DNA from 2 places in the Paenibacillus marinisediminis genome. Region 2 is predicted to be linked to the other one. Evidence: a T-box and tRNA genes for the amino acid it is inferred to sense, from the RefSeq annotation. Region 2 holds a T-box; the other holds one or more tRNA genes.
The links. A T-box is a leader RNA that pairs with one kind of tRNA and senses whether it is charged. The one in region 2 lies ahead of pheS (phenylalanine--tRNA ligase subunit alpha), so its partner is inferred to be a tRNA-Phe.
Positions count from the first base shown of each region.

Region 1: it has a tRNA-Phe gene. The T-box ahead of pheS (phenylalanine--tRNA ligase subunit alpha) is inferred to sense a tRNA for this amino acid. The anticodon was not compared.

Region 1 covers NZ_JBTGUH010000014.1:8-9,587, forward strand. Annotated here, with positions in the region: partial or broken rRNA gene ACXX53_RS20515 (23S ribosomal RNA) at 1-90, shown strand, start outside; tRNA gene ACXX53_RS20520 (tRNA-Ser) at 210-298, shown strand; tRNA gene ACXX53_RS20525 (tRNA-Met) at 325-401, shown strand; tRNA gene ACXX53_RS20530 (tRNA-Val) at 428-503, shown strand; tRNA gene ACXX53_RS20535 (tRNA-Thr) at 510-585, shown strand; tRNA gene ACXX53_RS20540 (tRNA-Asp) at 599-675, shown strand; tRNA gene ACXX53_RS20545 (tRNA-Phe) at 744-819, shown strand; tRNA gene ACXX53_RS20550 (tRNA-Tyr) at 828-912, shown strand; tRNA gene ACXX53_RS20555 (tRNA-Lys) at 930-1,005, shown strand; gene ACXX53_RS20560 (sugar ABC transporter substrate-binding protein) at 1,357-2,469, shown strand; gene ACXX53_RS20565 (sugar ABC transporter ATP-binding protein) at 2,564-4,078, shown strand; gene ACXX53_RS20570 (ABC transporter permease) at 4,081-5,079, shown strand; gene mtnK (S-methyl-5-thioribose kinase) at 5,101-6,333, shown strand; gene mtnA (S-methyl-5-thioribose-1-phosphate isomerase) at 6,400-7,473, shown strand; gene ACXX53_RS20585 (DeoR/GlpR family DNA-binding transcription regulator) at 7,542-8,303, opposite strand; gene ACXX53_RS20590 (class II aldolase/adducin family protein) at 8,576-9,418, shown strand; gene ACXX53_RS20595 (aldehyde dehydrogenase family protein) at 9,431-9,580, shown strand, end outside.
Region 2 covers NZ_JBTGUH010000001.1:624,944-634,523, forward strand. Annotated here, with positions in the region: gene ACXX53_RS02825 (hypothetical protein) at 1-1,085, opposite strand, end outside; gene pheT (phenylalanine--tRNA ligase subunit beta) at 1,746-4,184, opposite strand; gene pheS (phenylalanine--tRNA ligase subunit alpha) at 4,220-5,254, opposite strand; T-box leader at 5,424-5,717, opposite strand; gene ACXX53_RS02840 (NCS2 family permease) at 5,871-7,133, shown strand; gene ACXX53_RS02845 (DUF4340 domain-containing protein) at 7,198-8,265, opposite strand; gene ACXX53_RS02850 (GldG family protein) at 8,265-9,580, opposite strand, start outside.

The DNA of each region.
Region 1 (9,580 bases), on a different contig from region 2:
CCCTTGAAGACGACGAGGTAGATAGGTTCGGGGTGGAAGCACAGCAATGTGTGGAGCTGACGAATACTAATCGGTCGAGGGCTTATCCTAATGATATTCAAGCAAGGCTTTTCAAACTTCGCATTCAGTTTTCAGGGTATATACCTTGAATTTTAGTTGAGAATCACGTATAATACGGTGGACAAGGTTCGCGCTCACCTGAACGACACGGAGAGTTACCCAAGAGGCCGAAGGGGACGCTTTGCTAAAGCGTTAGGGTGTAACAGCTGCGAGGGTTCGAATCCCTCACTCTCCGCCAGTGACTTCTTAACTTAATAATAATATGGCGGTGTAGCTCAGCTGGCTAGAGCGTACGGTTCATACCCGTAAGGTCGGGGGTTCGATCCCCTCCGCCGCTACCATATTACCTTTTTAACACAACAATCCTGGACGCTTAGCTCAGCTGGGAGAGCATCTGCCTTACAAGCAGAGGGTCGGCGGTTCGATCCCGTCAGCGTCCACCATATTATGCCGGTGTAGCTCAGTTGGTAGAGCGGCTGACTTGTAATCAGTAGGTCGAGGGTTCGACTCCTTTCGCCGGCACCATTTAAACTTGTGTGGAGCTGTGGTGTAGAGGCCTAACATGCCTGCCTGTCACGCAGGAGACCGCGGGTTCGAATCCCGTCAGCTCCGCCATTTTTATACTAGAAAGTGGAGGAACGAATGCTCCGCCACTTATTTTTTGTCCAAAATCTCATATTCATGGCTCGGTAGCTCAGTCGGTAGAGCAGAGGACTGAAAATCCTCGTGTCGGCGGTTCGATTCCGTCCCGAGCCACCATAATTTATGGAGGCTTAGTGAAGTGGCTAAACACGGCAGACTGTAAATCTGCTCTCTTCGAGTTCGGTGGTTCGAATCCATCAGCCTCCACCATTCTTACTTTTTAGTGAGAGCCATTAGCTCAGTTGGTAGAGCACCTGACTTTTAATCAGGGTGTCGAAGGTTCGAGTCCTTCATGGCTCACCAGTTATGAACTTACAGCAGTTTTGAGGGAAACCTTAAAACTGCTTTTTTTTATTCTAATTACTTCAATTTCAAGGTTCATCTTTCCATCTCGTGATGAGATCGAAGATGAGCCTTTTTATATTTTCTCTAGCTCAATCTAAAATAGAGTATTTATATATTCATGAACAGATATGGGATTAGATGTAATAAAACCATATAAAACAGATATAAAGTAATTAAAACTACATAAAAAACAATAAATTTTCGTTGTAAACCAAGTATTTCCATGCTAAAATTCTGCCATGAACATTACATGTTCTGGTAATCGATTACACATTAGTAGAGTCATAACTTGATTAAGGGGGTTTAGTGTTGAAGAGACAATTGTTCAGTAAGATGCTGCTTTCACTAATGGTAGTAGTTCTGGTTGCTACAGGCTGCTCCACGGGCGACGGTGGAAGCAAAGGCTCAAAAGGAACAACTGCGGTCGAAGGAGTACCTGACAAGATCGCAAAAGATGATCAAGTGAAGATTATGGTTATTCGCAAGATCGGCGGCGATGATCATACGGCTCAGTATTTGGCCGGCGCTAAGCAAGAAGGAGAGTCCATGGGCTTCACAGTCGATACCTTCTCGGCTAATGGTGATACTGCCAAGTTCCATGATGCTATTGCCCAGTCACTCGAGAAAGATTATGACGGCTTCATTATCTCTCATGGTGACGATGAGGCGACGATTGAAGATGTGAAGAAGATTCGAGAAAAGGGAATTCCAGTTGTAACGTACGACTCCATTGCCGGTCTGGCTGATATTGAAGGCGTAACGCTTACCTCACAGGATGATGAGAACTTGGCTAAGCTCGCATTGGATGAGATGCACAAAGAGCTTAAAGGCAAAGGTAAGATTGTCTACCTATGGGTAGATGGTTTCCCGCCAATGGTAAGACGTAATACGATCTATCAACAATTTTTGACGGCTAACCCTGGTTATGAGGAGATCGATCGATTTGGTATAGCTGCTGCTGATACTTCGGTTCAGACACAGAACGCTGTAGCCGCTATGTTGACGAAGTATCCGAAAGGCGAGATCGATGGCATATTTGCTACATGGGATGCTTTTGCAATCGGAGCGAATCGAGCTATCAAAGAAGCAGGTCGTGATGAAGTTAAAATATTCGGTATCGACGTATCGAACGCAGACCTTCAAGCGATGCAGGAAGATAAGAGCCCATGGGTAGCTACAGCGGCCGTTGATCCGAAGATCATCGGCGCGGTGAACCTCCGCATTCTTGCGAAGAAGATTGCAGGAGAAGAGACACCAGCAGCATACAATCTGGCTGCATCGATGATTACGCAAGAGAAGCTGAAAGGCTCTACCGAAGCAGTGAACATGGTTAATCTAGCTAGCATTATTCCAGGCTGGGGCGTCAGCACGGAGTTTGAAGAAGGCTGGATGAAGAAGCTGAAGGAAGCTAATAAAAAGTAGTCCGCAGCAATAGAATAGTACATCAGCAGGCAGGGAAGCAGTTATGACAGCGTTTTCCTGCCTGCATACTAAGTACCTGTTAGAGGGTGAAGCTATGGGGGCAGTGAACGCAATCGAACTGCAGATGAAGAACATAACGATCGAGTTCCCAGGTGTCAGAGCATTAAATGATGTTTTCTTCAGCACGATGACAGGAAGTTCTCATGCTTTAATCGGTGCGAATGGCGCAGGAAAGTCAACGCTGATGAAGGTGTTATCCGGGGCCTACAATCACTATTCAGGTCAGATCTATATTGATGGTCAAGAAGTTCATATACGCAGCCCAAGAGACGCGAAGGAACTGGGTATTCAGATCGTTTACCAGGAAGTAGACACCGCATTAATCCCTTACTTGACGGTGGGCGAGAACATCATGTTGGATCACATGGTCAATGACATGGGGAAGCAGCAATTCGTCTCATGGAGTCAGGTCCATAAGCGCGCGCAGGAAATATTGAACAGGATTAACGTCAAAGTATCCTCGAAGAAGCTAGTAAGTCAATTGACGCTAGCAGAGAAGCAGATGGTGTTAATAGCAAGGGCTATATCGAAGACATGCAGATTTCTAATACTCGATGAGCCTACAGCGCCATTAAGCCATGCTGAGACGCAAGAGCTGTTCCGCATCGTGCGAGAGTTGAAAAAAGAAAATGTCGGCGTGATTTTTATTTCTCACCGTCTGCCCGAATTGTTCGAAATATGCGATGACATTACCGTCATGAGAGATGGGGAATTCGTCGTTAGAGAGAAGATTGCGGATGTGACGCAGAATCACGTCGTAGAACATATGCTTGGCAGATCACTGGGCGATCAGTTCCCTAAGGTGAATGTTGAACTTGGTGAAACCATGTTTGAGGTGAAGCAGTTCAGCGATCGCGATAAAGTTCAGCCCATTGACATGCACATAAGAAAAGGTGAAATTATCGGAATCGCAGGCTTGGTAGGCGCCGGCAAGACTGAGCTGTGTAAAGCGTTGTTTGGCGCATCAGCTTCAGTCTCGGGTGAGCTGCATCTTCATGGTAAGAAGCTCAGTATCCGCAATCCGCATGACGCGATGAAGCAGGGCATTGCCCTAGTGCCGGAGGAACGTCGCAAAGAAGGGATACTGGTTAGCGAATCCGTTGCCGTCAATATCACAGCAGTCAATCTGAAGAAATTCTGCAGCATGAACACGTGGCTGAGATTTAAGAGGGAGAAAGAAGCTGCGTGTACGATTATTCAAGATCTGGGCATCAAGACACCGAACGAGAATACCAAGGTGCAGAACCTATCCGGAGGCAATCAACAGAAGGTTGCGATTGGCAAATGGCTGATTACCGATGCGGAAGTATACATATTTGACGAGCCAACTAAAGGCGTCGATGTCGGAGCGAAGAAAGATATATTCGAGCTTATCTTTCAACTAGCTGAGCGTGGAAAATGCATTCTATATGCATCGTGCGAGCTGTCGGAAATTATCGGAATTACGAATCGAACCTATGTATTGTATGACGGAATGCTAGTCAAAGAGCTGGAGACGAGCCGCACGAATGAAGAAGAGTTGCTGTACTACTCTACGGGAGGAAAATAATGATGAGCACTGCTAAGACCATTCAAACTAATAAAGCTCCCAAATCGTTTGATCTATTCGACTTCCTGTATCGATATGGAACGATCATCACGATTGGCATCTTGATTGTTGTATTTGGCTTGACATCGGACAGCTTTCTTCAGCCTTCAAACTTAGTCAACATTCTGCGTTCTATTTCTATCGTTACGATTATATCTATCGGAATTACAATCTCCCTATCAGTAGGGGGATTTGACCTATCGGTTGGCTCAGTAGCCTCACTCGCCAATGCGCTCGTTATCTCTATGTTTGTATGGCATGGCATGAGCGTAGGCCTGGGTATTGTGACTGCTATTCTCGTTTGTATAGTGGTTGGCGTGATCAATGCCTTCATGATTGTGAAGCTGAAGATTACGGATATGCTGATGACCCTGGCCACAATGTTCGTGGTACAGGGAATCGCGCTTACTTATACACGCGGTGCGACGGTATCTCAGAACATGGTTATGCCGGACGGAAGCTTCTCGACTGGAACGATCAGTCCATTCTTCGCGAAGATAGGTCAAGTGCCTTGGATCATCCTGATCATGCTCGTCATCGTCATCGTCGTTCACATCTTCCTTACCTATACGAAGCATGGCCGTTATATGTATGTGATCGGCGGCAATATGGAGGCGGCGAAGCTATCAGGCATCTCGGTCAATAAATACCGAGTGGCGGCATATATCTTATCCGCGATGTTCGCAGCCATCGGCGGTATCATGCTGGGCGCGCGCGTAATGACTGCCGAAGTGAATTCGGGAGCGCCATATCTCATGGACTCGGTTGCAGCAGCGTATATTGGATTCTCCGTGCTCGGCGCTGGTAAGCCGAATGCAATTGGGACGTTCGTAGGGGCAGTGTTGATTGGGATTTTGCAAAATGGATTAGTTATGATGAGCGTCCCTTACTATGCCATGGATATTGTGAAGGGTACAGTATTGGCGTTTGCCTTGGCGTTGACTTATTACAAGAAGAAGTAGCGATTAGGGGAGGTAATTCGAATGAATCAGTTCACTCATTATTTCACCATGAAAGAACCCGATGTCGTACAATACGCGTTAACGCAGCTTGATTACTTCGATGATGGCGCGGAGCTGACATGCATAGAGATAGGCGACGGCAATCTGAACTATGTATTCCGTCTCGTGGATACCCGTACGAATAGATCTATTATTATCAAGCAGGCAGGACCCGTTGCTCGCATATCGGATGAGTTCATCGTATCTCCCGATCGCAATCGGATTGAAAGTGAAATATTAAAGCTTCAGTACGAGCTCGCGCCAGGCCTTGTTCCTATCATGTATAAGTATGATCCGATTATGAACTGCTGTGTGATGGAGGACTTGTCCGATCACGAGATTATGAGGAAGGCGCTGCTCGATCATAAGCGGTTTCCGTTGTTCGCGGAGCATATCTCCACTTTTATGGCGAATACGCTGCTGCTGACATCTGACATCGTCATGAACCATAAAGAGAAGAAAGAACAGCTGAAGCGATTCATTAATCCCGACCTATGCGAGATCTCAGAGGATCTAGTCTATACGGAGCCATTTTATGATTGTCCTCGGAATGATGTATTTGAGCGGACACGTGAATTTGCGAAGTCTTACTTGTGGGAAGACGAGGAGCTTCTGCTGGAGACAGCGAAGCTTAAGTTCGAGTTCATGAATCATGCGCAATCCTTGCTGCATGGCGACCTGCACTCGGGCTCGATCTTTATCAAGGAAGATTCAACGAAGATTATCGACCCAGAGTTCGCATTCTACGGTCCTGCTGGGTATGATGTCGGCAATGTCGTTGCACATCTGTTATTCGCTTATGTCAATGCAGATAGCGTGATGAAGGACGAGGCAGCAAGAGAACAGCAGAAGGCTTGGCTGATCACATGCTTGGTGGACGTCATTGACTTGTTCCGTGAAAAATTCATGAAGCTGTATCATGAAGCTGCGACAGATCGTGTAGCGAAGATTCCGGGATTTGACGTTTATTATCTGAACGGAATCATTTCCGATGCGGCAGCTGTAGCTGGTATGGAGCTTATACGCCGAATTATTGGTCTGGCAGGCGTGAAGGATGTGACTTCTATCGCTGATCCGACAGCAAGAGCTCGTGCGGAGAAGCTGCTGCTCGTGATCGGGAAGACCTTCATTATGCAGCGTGCTGGCATTCGCACTGGCGACGATTTCAAACAGATCGTTGACGATGTGATAGCGGACAGCAAGATTGTGAGCTAGTCGAGCTAGTTAGATTAGTTAAGCTCGTTAACTTCAAGTGATAAGCTTCAGGAGGGATATGACATGATGAGCAGCGATACAACGTCAATTACGATGATCCAATCTGTTGTACTGGATGATGAGCACGATACACTGGTCATATTGGATCAGACGCTGTTGCCGAATGAGAAGGTGTTTTTGCGGCTAACAGAGCTTAAGGATATATGGGATGCGATATTCAAGCTGAAGGTGCGCGGCGCGCCAGCGATCGGAATAGCTGCGGCGTATGGCTTGTACTTGGGAGCGAAGCGTTCCAAGGCTGAAACGTTCCAGCAGCTGTGCCAGGATGTTAAGGATGTTAAGGACTATCTCGCCTCCTCCAGACCGACAGCCGTTAATCTGTTCTGGGCGCTGGACCGGATGGAAGCGCGCTTGCTGCGCGAGGCTGGCAAGTCCATTGCCGAGGCTAAGGAAGCGCTGCGCGAGGAGTCAGAGGCGATTCGTGCTGAGGACGAGATCGTATGCGAGAGCATCGGCAAGTACGCGCTGTCTTTACTGGAGCCGAACTGGGGACTGCTTACGCATTGTAATGCAGGCGCTATTGCAACGGCTAAGTATGGGACGGCATTAGCTCCGATCTATCTGGGCCAGGAGCAGGGTTATCAGTTCAAGGTATTCGCGGATGAGACGAGACCGCTGCTGCAGGGTGCAAGGCTGACAGCGTGGGAGCTGAAGGAAGCGGGAGTAGATGTCACGTTAATCTGCGATAATATGTCTTCGATCGTGATGAAGGAAGGTAAAGTGCAGGCGGTGCTCGTCGGCTGCGATCGCGTCGCGGCTAACGGTGACACAGCCAACAAGATCGGCACATCTGCCGTGGCGATACTAGCGAAGCATTACGGCATACCGTTCTATGTGTGCTCGCCGCTGTCTACAATCGACTTGAAATGCGAAACCGGCGACGATATCCATATCGAACTGCGCGCTGACGAAGAAGTGACGTCGCAATGGTATGAGAAGCCGATGGCGCCTGCGGGCGTGCAGGTGTACAATCCCGCATTTGACGTAACAGATCATTCGCTGATCAGCGCTATCATTACACAGAACGGTATTGCTTATCCACCGTTCAACGTAAGCTTGCCTAAGATGTTTGAGAGCTAATAAATGATAAAGCCCGCCCTACGAACCTGCTGCATGCAGACTCCAAGGGCGGGCTTTATTCGAGTTCATTAGTTGCACTCATGCAAGGATATGCTGTGATGCTCCAGATGGCGGTGCCAGTCTGGAGATAAGGCTTGATCAACAATGAGTGTATCGATCTGATCAAAGCCGCATATGCTGGCAAACGATGTGCGATCAAACTTCGTGTAGTCGGCAATGAGGAACGCTTTGTTGGCACGCTCCACGGCTAGACGGCGCACTTCCGCCTGCTGCTCATTCGAATCCGTAATACCGTGCTGCATGCTGATCGAACGGCAAGAGATGAAAGCTAAGTCGAAATAATAGCTGTTTATGCTTAGTTCGGTGTTGCGTCCCAAGCTGGACATGGAGGACGGAGAGATGCTGCCGCCCAGAATGACGAGATGCACGCTGGTGCTGTCGATCAATGCGTTCACAATCTTAATCGAGTTCGTTACGATCGTAATTCGCTTGTCACGAAGCATATTGGCAATGTACAGCGATGTTGAAGAGGCATCAAGAAAGATCGAGTCCCCGTTATTAATAAACTGTACGCACTTCTCGGCAATCTTCTTCTTGCCTTCCACATGTATATGCTCTCGCAAATTAAAGTTCACATCATTCTGTACACCGTCTGAAATGTAGGCACCGCCATATGTACGCGTAAGCACACCCTCGTCTTCCAGCTGCTTGAGATCCCTGCGAATCGTCTCCTCTGTAACCGAGAACAATCCAGCCAGCTCGGAAACGGTCACGTTCTTCTTCTCTAATATGATTTCTTTGATCTTGGACTTTCTTGCTATAGGCAGCATAGGATCACGTACTTTCCATTAATGTTGTGGAATTTACAACATTATACCATATTTGTTTGGTTTGTGGATGAGTTGGGATGACGTTATTTTAAGGGTGAATTGAGGTATAAATCTTGTATTTTGACTATTTGTTGCTTATTTGATCCTGTATTGAGTATTATCACCTACAAAAACCACAAAAAACAAAATAAATAATTGACAAACCATGTATAAAGTAAGAAAATCAAGTCATCAACAGAAACAGGTATTAAATACCAATAGGAAGTGAGCGTATGTTAGAGAAGACTTCAGCCTATCTTTCTGACTTTGAAGCGAAGAAGATGATTTGCGAGATTGGAAGGCGGATGTACAACAAGAATTTTGTCGCGGCTAACGACGGCAACATTACGATAAAGACAGGTCCTAACACGATCTGGGCAACTCCGACTGGGGTGAGCAAAGGATTTATGACCCCTGATATGCTGGTCAAGTTGGACCTGAGCGGCAAGGTTCTAGCTGGGAAGCGCAAGCCGTCTTCCGAGATCAAGATGCATCTCCGCGTATACAAGGAGAACCCGAACGTGACAGCGGTTGTACACGCGCATCCGCCAGTTGCTACATCGTTCGCGATCGCGGGAATCGATCTCGACAAAGCGGTGTCGCCAGAAGCGGTTGTCATCCTGGGTACGGTGCCTGTCGCACCCTATGCGACACCGGGCACGGAAGAGGTGCCGAATTCGATCGCACCTTACTGCAAGGATTATAATGCGGTGCTGCTAGCGAATCATGGCGCGTTGACATGGGGCACAGACATCATCGAAGCCTATTATCGGATGGAGTCGCTAGAGCATTATGCGCTAATGCTGATGTACTCCGGCAGAATTATTAATCAGGCGAATGAGCTGAATTGCAATCAGGTGTCCGATCTGATCACGATACGCGCGAAGATGGGAATTACGAGCGGAGGAACGCCAGCTTGCAAGTATCCTTCGGATGAGACAGGCTCTGGGCAAGCAGCGGCTGCTTCGGAGCCATCGGTTGGATTATCGGAATTGTCCGCGAAGGACAAGCAGGATATGATCGAAGCGATCGTAGCGAAGGTAACGGAACAAGTATTGAAGAAACTAAGCCGTTAGGAGTGACCGTACATGAGCGTAAAGTTGACCGAACAAGATGTGCAGAGCATCATTCAAGGCGTCTTGAAGAACATTGGTCAGAACCTCGGTCAAGCACAGCCTGCGTCACAGCTTGTGCCACAGCAAGTGTCTGCGCTCGCCGCAGCATCGTCGCTTCAAGCT
Region 2 (9,580 bases):
AGCTCTTCCACTTCTTTCTTATGCGCAGCTTGAAGCCCATCAATTGCCAGCTTATGCGTACGCTTCAACTCTTCAACAGCAGCAGTATGCGACTGCTTAAGCGAATTAAGCTCCTGTACGGCGGCGGACAGCTTCTTCTGCCACTCTTGCTCCTTCTGCTTCAGCATAGCAGCGTGCCGCTCCGCAGCCCCTTGAGCTGATGAGGCATGCTTCGACTCCATCAGCTTCAGCGCTTCAGCCTGCTCTTGCTTCAAAGCATCGATCATCGCTGTATGCTGGACAAGAGACTGATCAAGCTCTTGCTTATGTGCTGCTTGAAGCTCATCCACAGCCGATTTATATGCCTTCTGCTCCGCTGCCAGCTGCGCTTCATATTGCTCGGCTGATTCGACAGCAGCCTTCTCCAAGCTATCCTTTACAGAAGACAATGCTTGCTCATGCTGCTTATTCAACGCGGCTACTCGATTAGCAAGCTCCTGCTGATGTTCCCGCTTCTCCTTCTCCAACTGCTCGTGGGAACGATTGAGCTTCTGCTCGCCTTCCAACAGCTTGCGCTTCAAGTCTTGTTCTCTGCTGTTAAGCGTTTGTACTTTACGATCCAGCTCCTTCTGCTGCTCTTGCAGCTTCATGAGGCGCTCTTCGAGCGCTTGCTTGTCTGTCTTCAATTGATTCGCCGTATCTACCGCTTGCTTCTCCGAAGCAATCAGTCGGTTCAGCTTTACTTCGTGCTGCTGATTCAATTCCTTTAGCGACTCGGCATGTCGACTCGACAGCTGAGCTTGCTCTTCTTCCAAACGCTGAGCCGTTTCCTTCAGCATCCGTTGCTCTTGGTTCAGCTCACTAAGCTGAGTGCTAAGCAACTGATTATTGTCCTTGAGCCGCTGCACTTCTTCGGCGATATGTACTGCTGATAGTACGGCAATGCGCGGGATATCGAGGCGCGGGTTAGCTTCAGCGATTCCTCGCATATGCTCGTCCACAGACTCTGCAATACTCCGCATATATTCCTTGCTTGTCGTACCTATAATTTTGTATTGTGAACCATATATCTCAACTGTGACCCGATGTTTATCAGATGAGGTCATACGTACGTCCTCCTTATAACCGTTTCCTATATACGAGATGACAATCGTCATCTAATGCTGTTCTTGTGCGATAATTCCAACCTGCTGCTTATGCGAATATCAGACCCAAGTGGACATACGATCCGTTATTTGCCGCAAAACCGTTATACTGCCATACTTGCGGACCGTGGTTCCGCTATTTGCACGAAATAAGTAGAATAGCATGCAAACGGAAGCGAATAACGGCTTCTGTGACCGTTAATGTCCAAATAATGCCGTTATATTGCAATATAACGGATCCTGTGTCCGTTTCAACGGGGATGATCGCCTAACGATAAACAAATTTTACTGACTACCGCTAATTGTCACCACTGCTTCAAACATATTCTCACTTAGCACTCAGCGCCAGCAAGGCATTGGAATTATGAAAATAACTCTTTTCTTCAAATCTATTTTAATCTCTTGTAATTGTTCGATACCCATAAGTATATTTCCTCCTGCTAAGCCCCAAACTTATCGCTGTAACAAGGGAAATATTTGTTGGATGAGCCTACTCACGGTACCCCTACTACCATCTTGTATGATAACGGCAAAAAGGGCAACCCCCTCCCCCCAGCATATGTAAAAACAATATCTGGATAAGAATGGGTTGCCCTCTAAAACACGGGTCACGCCTACCTATTATTTTCTTAATTCTACGCCTTCAGCCTCTAGCGCAGCAACGACACGGCCGTGAAGCTCCGTAATCTCTTCGTCCGTAAATGTACGGTCCGGATGACGATATACGAGCGAGATCGCTACGCTCTTCTTATCAGCAGCAATTCGATCCCCTGTATAAACATCAAATACTCCAACTGAATCCAGCAAGCTGCCAGCTTCAGCTTTCGCCTTGTTGAGCAGATGCCCGATCTCAGCTCCACGATCCATCACGAGCGCCACATCACGCTCAACAACCGGGAAGCGAGGAAGCGTACGGTACTCGATCTTGAAGTCAACAGCGTCGATGATCGGCGCGATAAGCACTTCTGCCACGTAAGTTTCACCAAGATCCTTGCTCCGCTGTACATCTGGATGGATCTGACCCACAGTACCGATGAGTTGCTCGCCTTCGCCATTGCTCAGATAGACGGAAGCAGAGCGTCCTGGGTGGTAGCCTGCTGGACGATCAGCGGCATAACGGATTCGATCTGTCAGCCCAAAGTGTGCGAACAAGCTTTCCAGCGCCCCCTTCATATCATAGAAGTCAACCTTCGCAGCTTGAACATTCCATTGAGAAGCGGAGCTCTTTCCTGTCATCAGCATAGCCAGCACCGGCGTCTCTTCCGGAAGCTTAGACAATGTATCTTCATCCGTCATATAGACGCTGCCAATCTCGAACAGCGCAACATCTTCAATCTTGCGATTGAGGTTATAGGAAGCTACATCAAGCAAGCTAGGAATAAAGCTTGTACGCAGCACGCTGCGATCCTCACTCATCGGCATGGACAACGCAACTGGCTTAACATCGCCTGACAACGCCGTAAAGAGAGTCGTATCAGCAGGATGCGTGAAAGAGTACGTGATCGCCTCATGAAGACCGCCTGCAGTCAATACACTGCGGATTTCGCGGCGGATGCGCTGCGATGTCGTCAGACGACCAGGTGTCGTTGCTCCCTCGATTGGTGTAGTCGGAATGTTGTCGTAGCCATACAACCGCGCAACTTCTTCGATCAGATCCACATTCAGCGTAATATCGCCGCGGCGCGCAGGCACACGCACTTCAAATGTATCACCGTCAGCCAGCGTCGCATCGAATCCGAGGCGGTTCATAATGCTCTGAATATCTGCCGCTGTGAGCGCTGTTCCCAGCATCTGGTTCGTCTTCTCAACGGTCAAATGAATGATAGTCGGTTCCTGAGAAGCGTTCTTCTCCTCAACGATACCAGCAGAGATAGTGCCCCCTGCCAATTCGCGCATCAGTTCCGCAGCGCGGTTCAGCGCAGGAATTACCGCTTCAGGGTTCACTTCCTTCTCGAAGCGCTGTGAAGCTTCCGAACGAAGACCCAATTGACGGGACGTCTTGCGCACGATACCGCCATCGAACTTCGCGGATTCGAGCAGGATGTTGACCGTTCCATCTGTCACTTCAGAATTAAGACCGCCCATCACGCCTGCAAGCGCGACTGGCTTCTCTCCATCTGTGATGAGCAGCATATGCGGCTCCAGCTTGCGCTCTTGATCGTCCAGCGTAACAAGTACTTCATCCTGATGAGCCATGCGAACTTCAATGTGGCCGTTAGCAAGCTTATCTGCATCGAACGCGTGCAGCGGCTGACCGTATTCGAGCATCACGAAGTTCGTAATGTCCACAATGTTGCTGATTGGACGAATGCCTGCAGCAAGCAAGCGATTCTGCAGCCACAGCGGGGAAGCGGCTACTTTAATGCCGGAGATATAGCGGGCAGCATAATGGCTGCAGCCTTCCGGCGCGCTGATCTTAACCGAGATATGTGCGGAAGCAGCGTCGCCCGCTTCTTCCACCTTGCTCTCTGGCAGCTTCACTTCACGATTAAGAATAGCGCCTACTTCATACGCCGCGCCCAGCATACTCAGACAGTCGGAGCGGTTAGGTGTCAGATCGAACTCCAGCACATGATCGTTCAGCTCCAGCACTTCAGCAATGGCTGTTCCGATCTCTGTGTCAGCTGGAAGTACGAGAATACCTTCCTGCATTTCTTTAGGCAGCAGCTTGTCGTTCATGCCAAGCTCTTTCGCTGAGCAAATCATACCCTGCGATTCAACGCCGCGCAGCTTCGCGCGCTTGATCTTCATGCCGCCTGGCATAACAGCGCCGATCATGGCTACCGGCACCTTCTGTCCAGCGTCCACATTTTTCGCGCCGCATACGATCTGCAGCTTTTCTTCCTGACCTACATCCAATGTACATACACTGAGCTTATCAGCATCTGGATGCTGTACACGCTCTACTACATAACCAACTATAATATTGTCGAGCCCTTGATTGCGGTTCTCTACTACATCGATTTCGATTCCCGCTCGAGTGATCATTTCCGCCAATTGCTCCGCATCTACGCCAGAGAGATCGACATATTGCGATAACCATTTATAGGATACGTTCATCGTTTGTCCCCTTCCTTTCTCTTCGTCCCTGAACCTTACAAGCGATCAAACTGCTGCAAGAAACGGACATCATTGGTATAGAAATGACGAATATCGTCAATGCCGTATTTCAACAAAGCGATCCGTTCAACGCCCATGCCGAACGCGAAGCCGGAGTACACTTCAGGGTCATAGCCGCCCATCTCAAGCACCTTTGGATGCACCATACCGCAGCCGAGAATTTCAAGCCAGCCTGTATGTTTGCACATCCGGCAGCCGTCGCCGCCGCATTGCACACAGGTTACGTCCACTTCAGCGCTTGGCTCTGTGAACGGGAAGAAGCTCGGACGCAGACGAATCTGCATGTGCTCGCCGAACATTTCACGAACGAACTCCAGCAGGGTGCCTTTCAGGTCGCTCATACGAATGTTCTTGTCGATAACCAAGCCTTCGATCTGATGGAACATGAAGGAATGCGTTGCGTCGTCGTCATCGCGGCGGTATACCCGTCCAGGGCAGATAATCTTAACTGGAGCATCGCCTTTCATCTTCTCCATTGTGCGAATCTGCACAGGTGAAGTCTGAGTACGCATCAGAATATCTTCTGTAATGTAAAATGAATCCTGCATGTCGCGCGCAGGGTGGTTCTTCGGAAGGTTCAGAGCTTCAAAGTTATAATAATCGCTCTCTACCTCCGGTCCTTCAGCTACTTGATAACCCATTCCGATGAAGATATCCTCGATCTCCTGGATAACTTTGTTCAGAGGATGAACCGCTCCGCTTGCCAATGGACGCCCTGGCAAAGTAACGTCAACCTTTTCGGTTTGCAGCTTGCGCTCTGTCTCCTCGCGAATGAACGCTTCCTGCTTCGTATTGATTACCTCTTCAATCGCGCTGCGCACATCATTGGCCACTTGACCGATAAGCGGACGCTCCTCCGCGCTAAGAGCTCCCATCCCGCGCAGTATTTCTGTGAGCTCCCCTTTCTTGCCCAGCACCTTGATGCGTAAATCGTTCAGCTGCTGAATGTCCTCAGCACCTTGCAGCTCCGCGAGCGCACGATCGCGCAGCGCTTGCAAACGCTCCTTCATCTTCAGTTCCTCCTTTAGTTCCTAGCAATTTTTCAGAAAAATAAGCCAAATACGAAAAACTTCATTCGAAGTATTTTCAACATTATGCGGCCGCTAATTACGGCAAATGTATTGCGATTAGAAATGGTCAACAGCTTCTGTAATCGCAAAAAAGGCCCTCCCGTCTCCATAAAGGGACGAAAAGACCGTGGTACCACCCTAATTAGACATCAGCTTGCATCGTATAAGCAGTGGAAGATCCACTAGATATCGAGCGCTTATATGTCTCACTCAGCACGACGATAACGGATCGCTGCCGGGATACTCTACAAGAATGGCGGACTATTGGTTAGTCTCGGCTGTTCGTTCAAGCTCCTGCTCCGGAGTGAATTTCGGCAAGTCCTACTTCAAGGATGCTCTCAATCTTCGGCAACCTTTCCCTGTTAAGCGGTACATGCTTACTTGTCTCCATCACTGCATGTCAGTTCACTCACACAATGTGTAAGTATAATATCATGAATACCCCTTATTATAAGCAAGATTCGCACTTTTATGCAATAGGCATGTTCTCGCGCCTTTCGTGCAACACTAAAGAAGATATTTTCTGGTATTGCACGGTTAATAAGGAGGATCACTTATGGTCAATTGGCGGAACGAGATCATAGCGGGCTGCGTGAGCTTTTTCGCGGTTATGTACATTATCATCGTAAATGCTACAATTCTGGTGGACGCCGGAATTCCACTGCAAGCGGGAATGATCGCTACCATTATAGCCTCCGCCGCAGGAAGTATTCTGATGGGCTTGTGGGGAAAGGCGCCTATCGTGCTTATACCAGGTATGGGCATTAATGCGATGTTCACCTACACGCTCGTTAATGGTATGGGACTATCCGTCTACCAAGCACTGTTCACCGTGACTGCTTCGGGTGTGCTGTTCGCTATTATTGTATTCACTCCGCTCCTAAACAGATTGCAGTCCGCACTGCCTGAATCATTGCTTGAAGCCGTTACCGTCGGCATTGGCCTACTGCTCGTACTTATCGGATTGAGCAAAGGCGGCATTATCACTTCGAACCCAGCCAGCATCATCGCACTGCGCTCCTTTGCTGAGCCTGAACCGATCGTCACGATGATAGCTCTGCTTATCACTAGTATCCTCTATATTCGCAAGATTCCCGGCGCGCTGCTGATCGCCATCGTGCTGGGCACCGCGCTTGCTTATGCGGCGGGAATTCGCCCAAGTTCCGGCATATCCGGGAACATCCAAGCCGGTTGGAGCGAGTACGGCGCGGCATTCGGGTCACTTTCACCAAGCGGAATGCCGTGGCTCTCCTTTGCGGCAGGCGTATTCGCGCTGACACTTGTGCTGTTGTTCGAGCACATCGGACTGCTGCACGCCCATCTACACACCAGCGGCACTTCGGATCGCATGCGGCCTGCCCTGCAGGCATCTGCGATATCCGTTATATTCAGCGGCATCGCCTCCACCAGCCCGACGGTTTCCGCGGCGGAATCCGCGGCGGGCGTATCGGCGGGCGGCCGTACCGGTTGGACAGCCATTACAGCCGGCCTGCTGTTTATCGTCAGCCTGCCTACTCTGCCTCTCCTGCTGCTTATTCCGGATCAGGCAGTTGCGCCTATTATCATTTTTATCGGTGGATTAATGATGCCCCCTGTACGCAAGATACCATTCGAGACGCTGCATGAAGGCATTCCCGCCTTCTTCATCATTGCCTTTATTCCGCTTATGAACAGCATCATCGACGGAATGGCCATCGGATTTGTCAGTTATGCGGTGCTGCATGTGGCTGCAGGTAAACGTAAAAGTCTGCCGTCCACATTCTACATCATCGCGCTGCTATTTATCGCGTATCTCATTCTGCAAGCCTTTATTGCTTAGCGCGCCTTATTCAGACACAAGGAAGAGCCTCGCACGGCCATAGTCGCGCGGGGCTCTTCAACAATTATCCCTTATCAGCTTCAGTATCCGATTGCTGAGGCTGTACATCCTTCTTCAGCAGCTCATCCAAGCTATGCTGAAGATCGTCTAATTTTTCCTTCGGAATCGCGATTGCCCATTCACTTCCTTCTGGGACAATCCATACGTTATCTTCTACGAGATAGCCCTTATACTGCTTCGATTGTATGTCTGACATGGAGGAGCCGTCCAGCTTGTCCATTGTGATTGACAATGACATCACTTCTTTGCCCTTCACCACTTCAGACGCTAAACGAGGCAGCTCTGTAGCAGACTGGAATCGAAGATCATTCAGCCATGCCAGCACATCGGTTGCTTCAAGCTCCTTCTTATTGATCTTCCATTTCAAGGAGTCAGACTGCTCAGTTCCCTTAGATTGATCCGAGGATTCAGCTTGTTCCGATTGACCGGTTTGATCTGCCGATTTCGCTTGCTCTTCACCAGCCTTCAGCTTAACCGCGCTGTAGCTCTTCTCATTCATGCTCCATTCGAAATCCGTTACTTGGTCGGATACGAATTCAAACGGTTCATTCGCTGTAAAGTTAAGCACGTCTTTATTCAAAGAGGCAACCTCATATTCATCCAGTGCGTACACATTACCGCCACCCGCTTCGCTTCCGCCTAAACGAGCATAGACTTCCCCAGCTATCGGAGCCGCATCTCCAATATCAAGCTGTATCGTCTTCCCATCTTTCAGTGTAACCTCATAAGAGGCGGATGGTGAACTCAAACCGTACTTCTCTAGATCAGCCGCTTGTTCTTCAACCAACGATTGAAGGGACAGCTCAACGAAGTTGTTAATCCAATTGTCTACACCGTATTGGTTAATCGGATAAGCTTGAGGAAGCTCCATCTTCCAGTTCTCATTATCCTTTACAAGCTTAACCTCTTCTTTCGCTTGTTTAAGCGTGAAACTTGTGATCTGATCAGCTTCCACCTTCAATAACGGGACATCTTCAGCAGACTGTTCACGGAAGAAATCTTGACTCGCAGCATACCAGAATCCACCTACACACAACACAACTGCAACAAGGGTTGGCATCCACTTTTTCATCAGCCTTTTCTCCTTCTCCACCACAGCACAGCCCCGATCATAAGCAGCACCAATGGGAACAACACGACAGTCGTGGTAAGGATCCAACTAGCCTGAGTCGGTGTCAAATAAGCAAGCTGATAAGCATCATTCTGGCGAGGTCTAATGGTTACCTGGTTATCCTTCTCCTGCAGCCATGCCACACTATTCAAGGCAAAGTCGCGATTTCCCTGCGTGTAAATGTCGTCATTCAACAGATTCGTCACGCTGCCCATCACAACAGCCTTAGGCTTGCCATCCGTCGTGCTGACTGCATACCCAAGATTGAATGGACCTTGCAAATCCTTGTCGTCATTAGCAGAGCCTTCTCCTGTCATCAAGCTCTTCAGATCTGTCTCGCCATAAGCTTTATCCGTCGTCTTCATGATCGGCTCTACATTATATGCCGCACCTTCTCCTTCTACCTTCTTCAAAGGTACTGCCAATGATAGAAGTGATACCTTCTGATACTCCTCCAGCTTAGCGGTGATATCATGACCAGCATACTCCGGCACAATCGTAAATGGATCGTGCAGAATGCTCTTCTTCGGCTCTACAACGACCGCTGGTTCGTACTGAACGCCGAGCGTTCTTAGCAGAGAAGACAGGTTTGGCCAAGCATTCGCCATGTCCTCATTGAATCCAAGGGATATATACAGCTTGCCGTCGCCTTTCACATACTCCTCCAGCACTGCAAGCTCCTTGCTGCTAATATCCTGATTCGCGCCGAGCAAGAAGATGGCATCTGCATCTTTTGGTATAGCGCCTTCTTCGTACAGATTGAGCTCGCTAAGCTCCACATTTTCCTGCGCCAAGCTTGAAGCGAACACACTCATTTGCTGAAGCGGCGCTTCTTCATGTCCAGTCAGCACATAGCCTTTGGTTACTTTATCATCAACCAAGCTCTGAATAGCTGCAGTCATCTTCTCTTCACCAGTGAACTGATACTCTCCAGGGGCTTGACCCAAGTTGAACATTTCATATAATCCGATTACATTCCGCTTATCCCCGCGTTCAAACACGATCGAACTGCTCGAGAGCTGATACTTCTTCGCCAAGGAAGGCTCCTGATACAAATCGTATTTCTCATACTTAATCTTGTTGCTCGCTTGTGCATACTGCTGCGCGATATCCTCTACTTCACGAGTCAGCATCGGATCTTCTGCTGAACTCATAAACAGCTTCATCGTAATATCTTCATCCAGATTCTGCAGCGTCGTCAACGTCTGTTCTGACAAGGTAAAGCTCTTGTTTTTGGTCAAATCCCATTGAAAGCCGCTTAATGACCCTAGAAAAA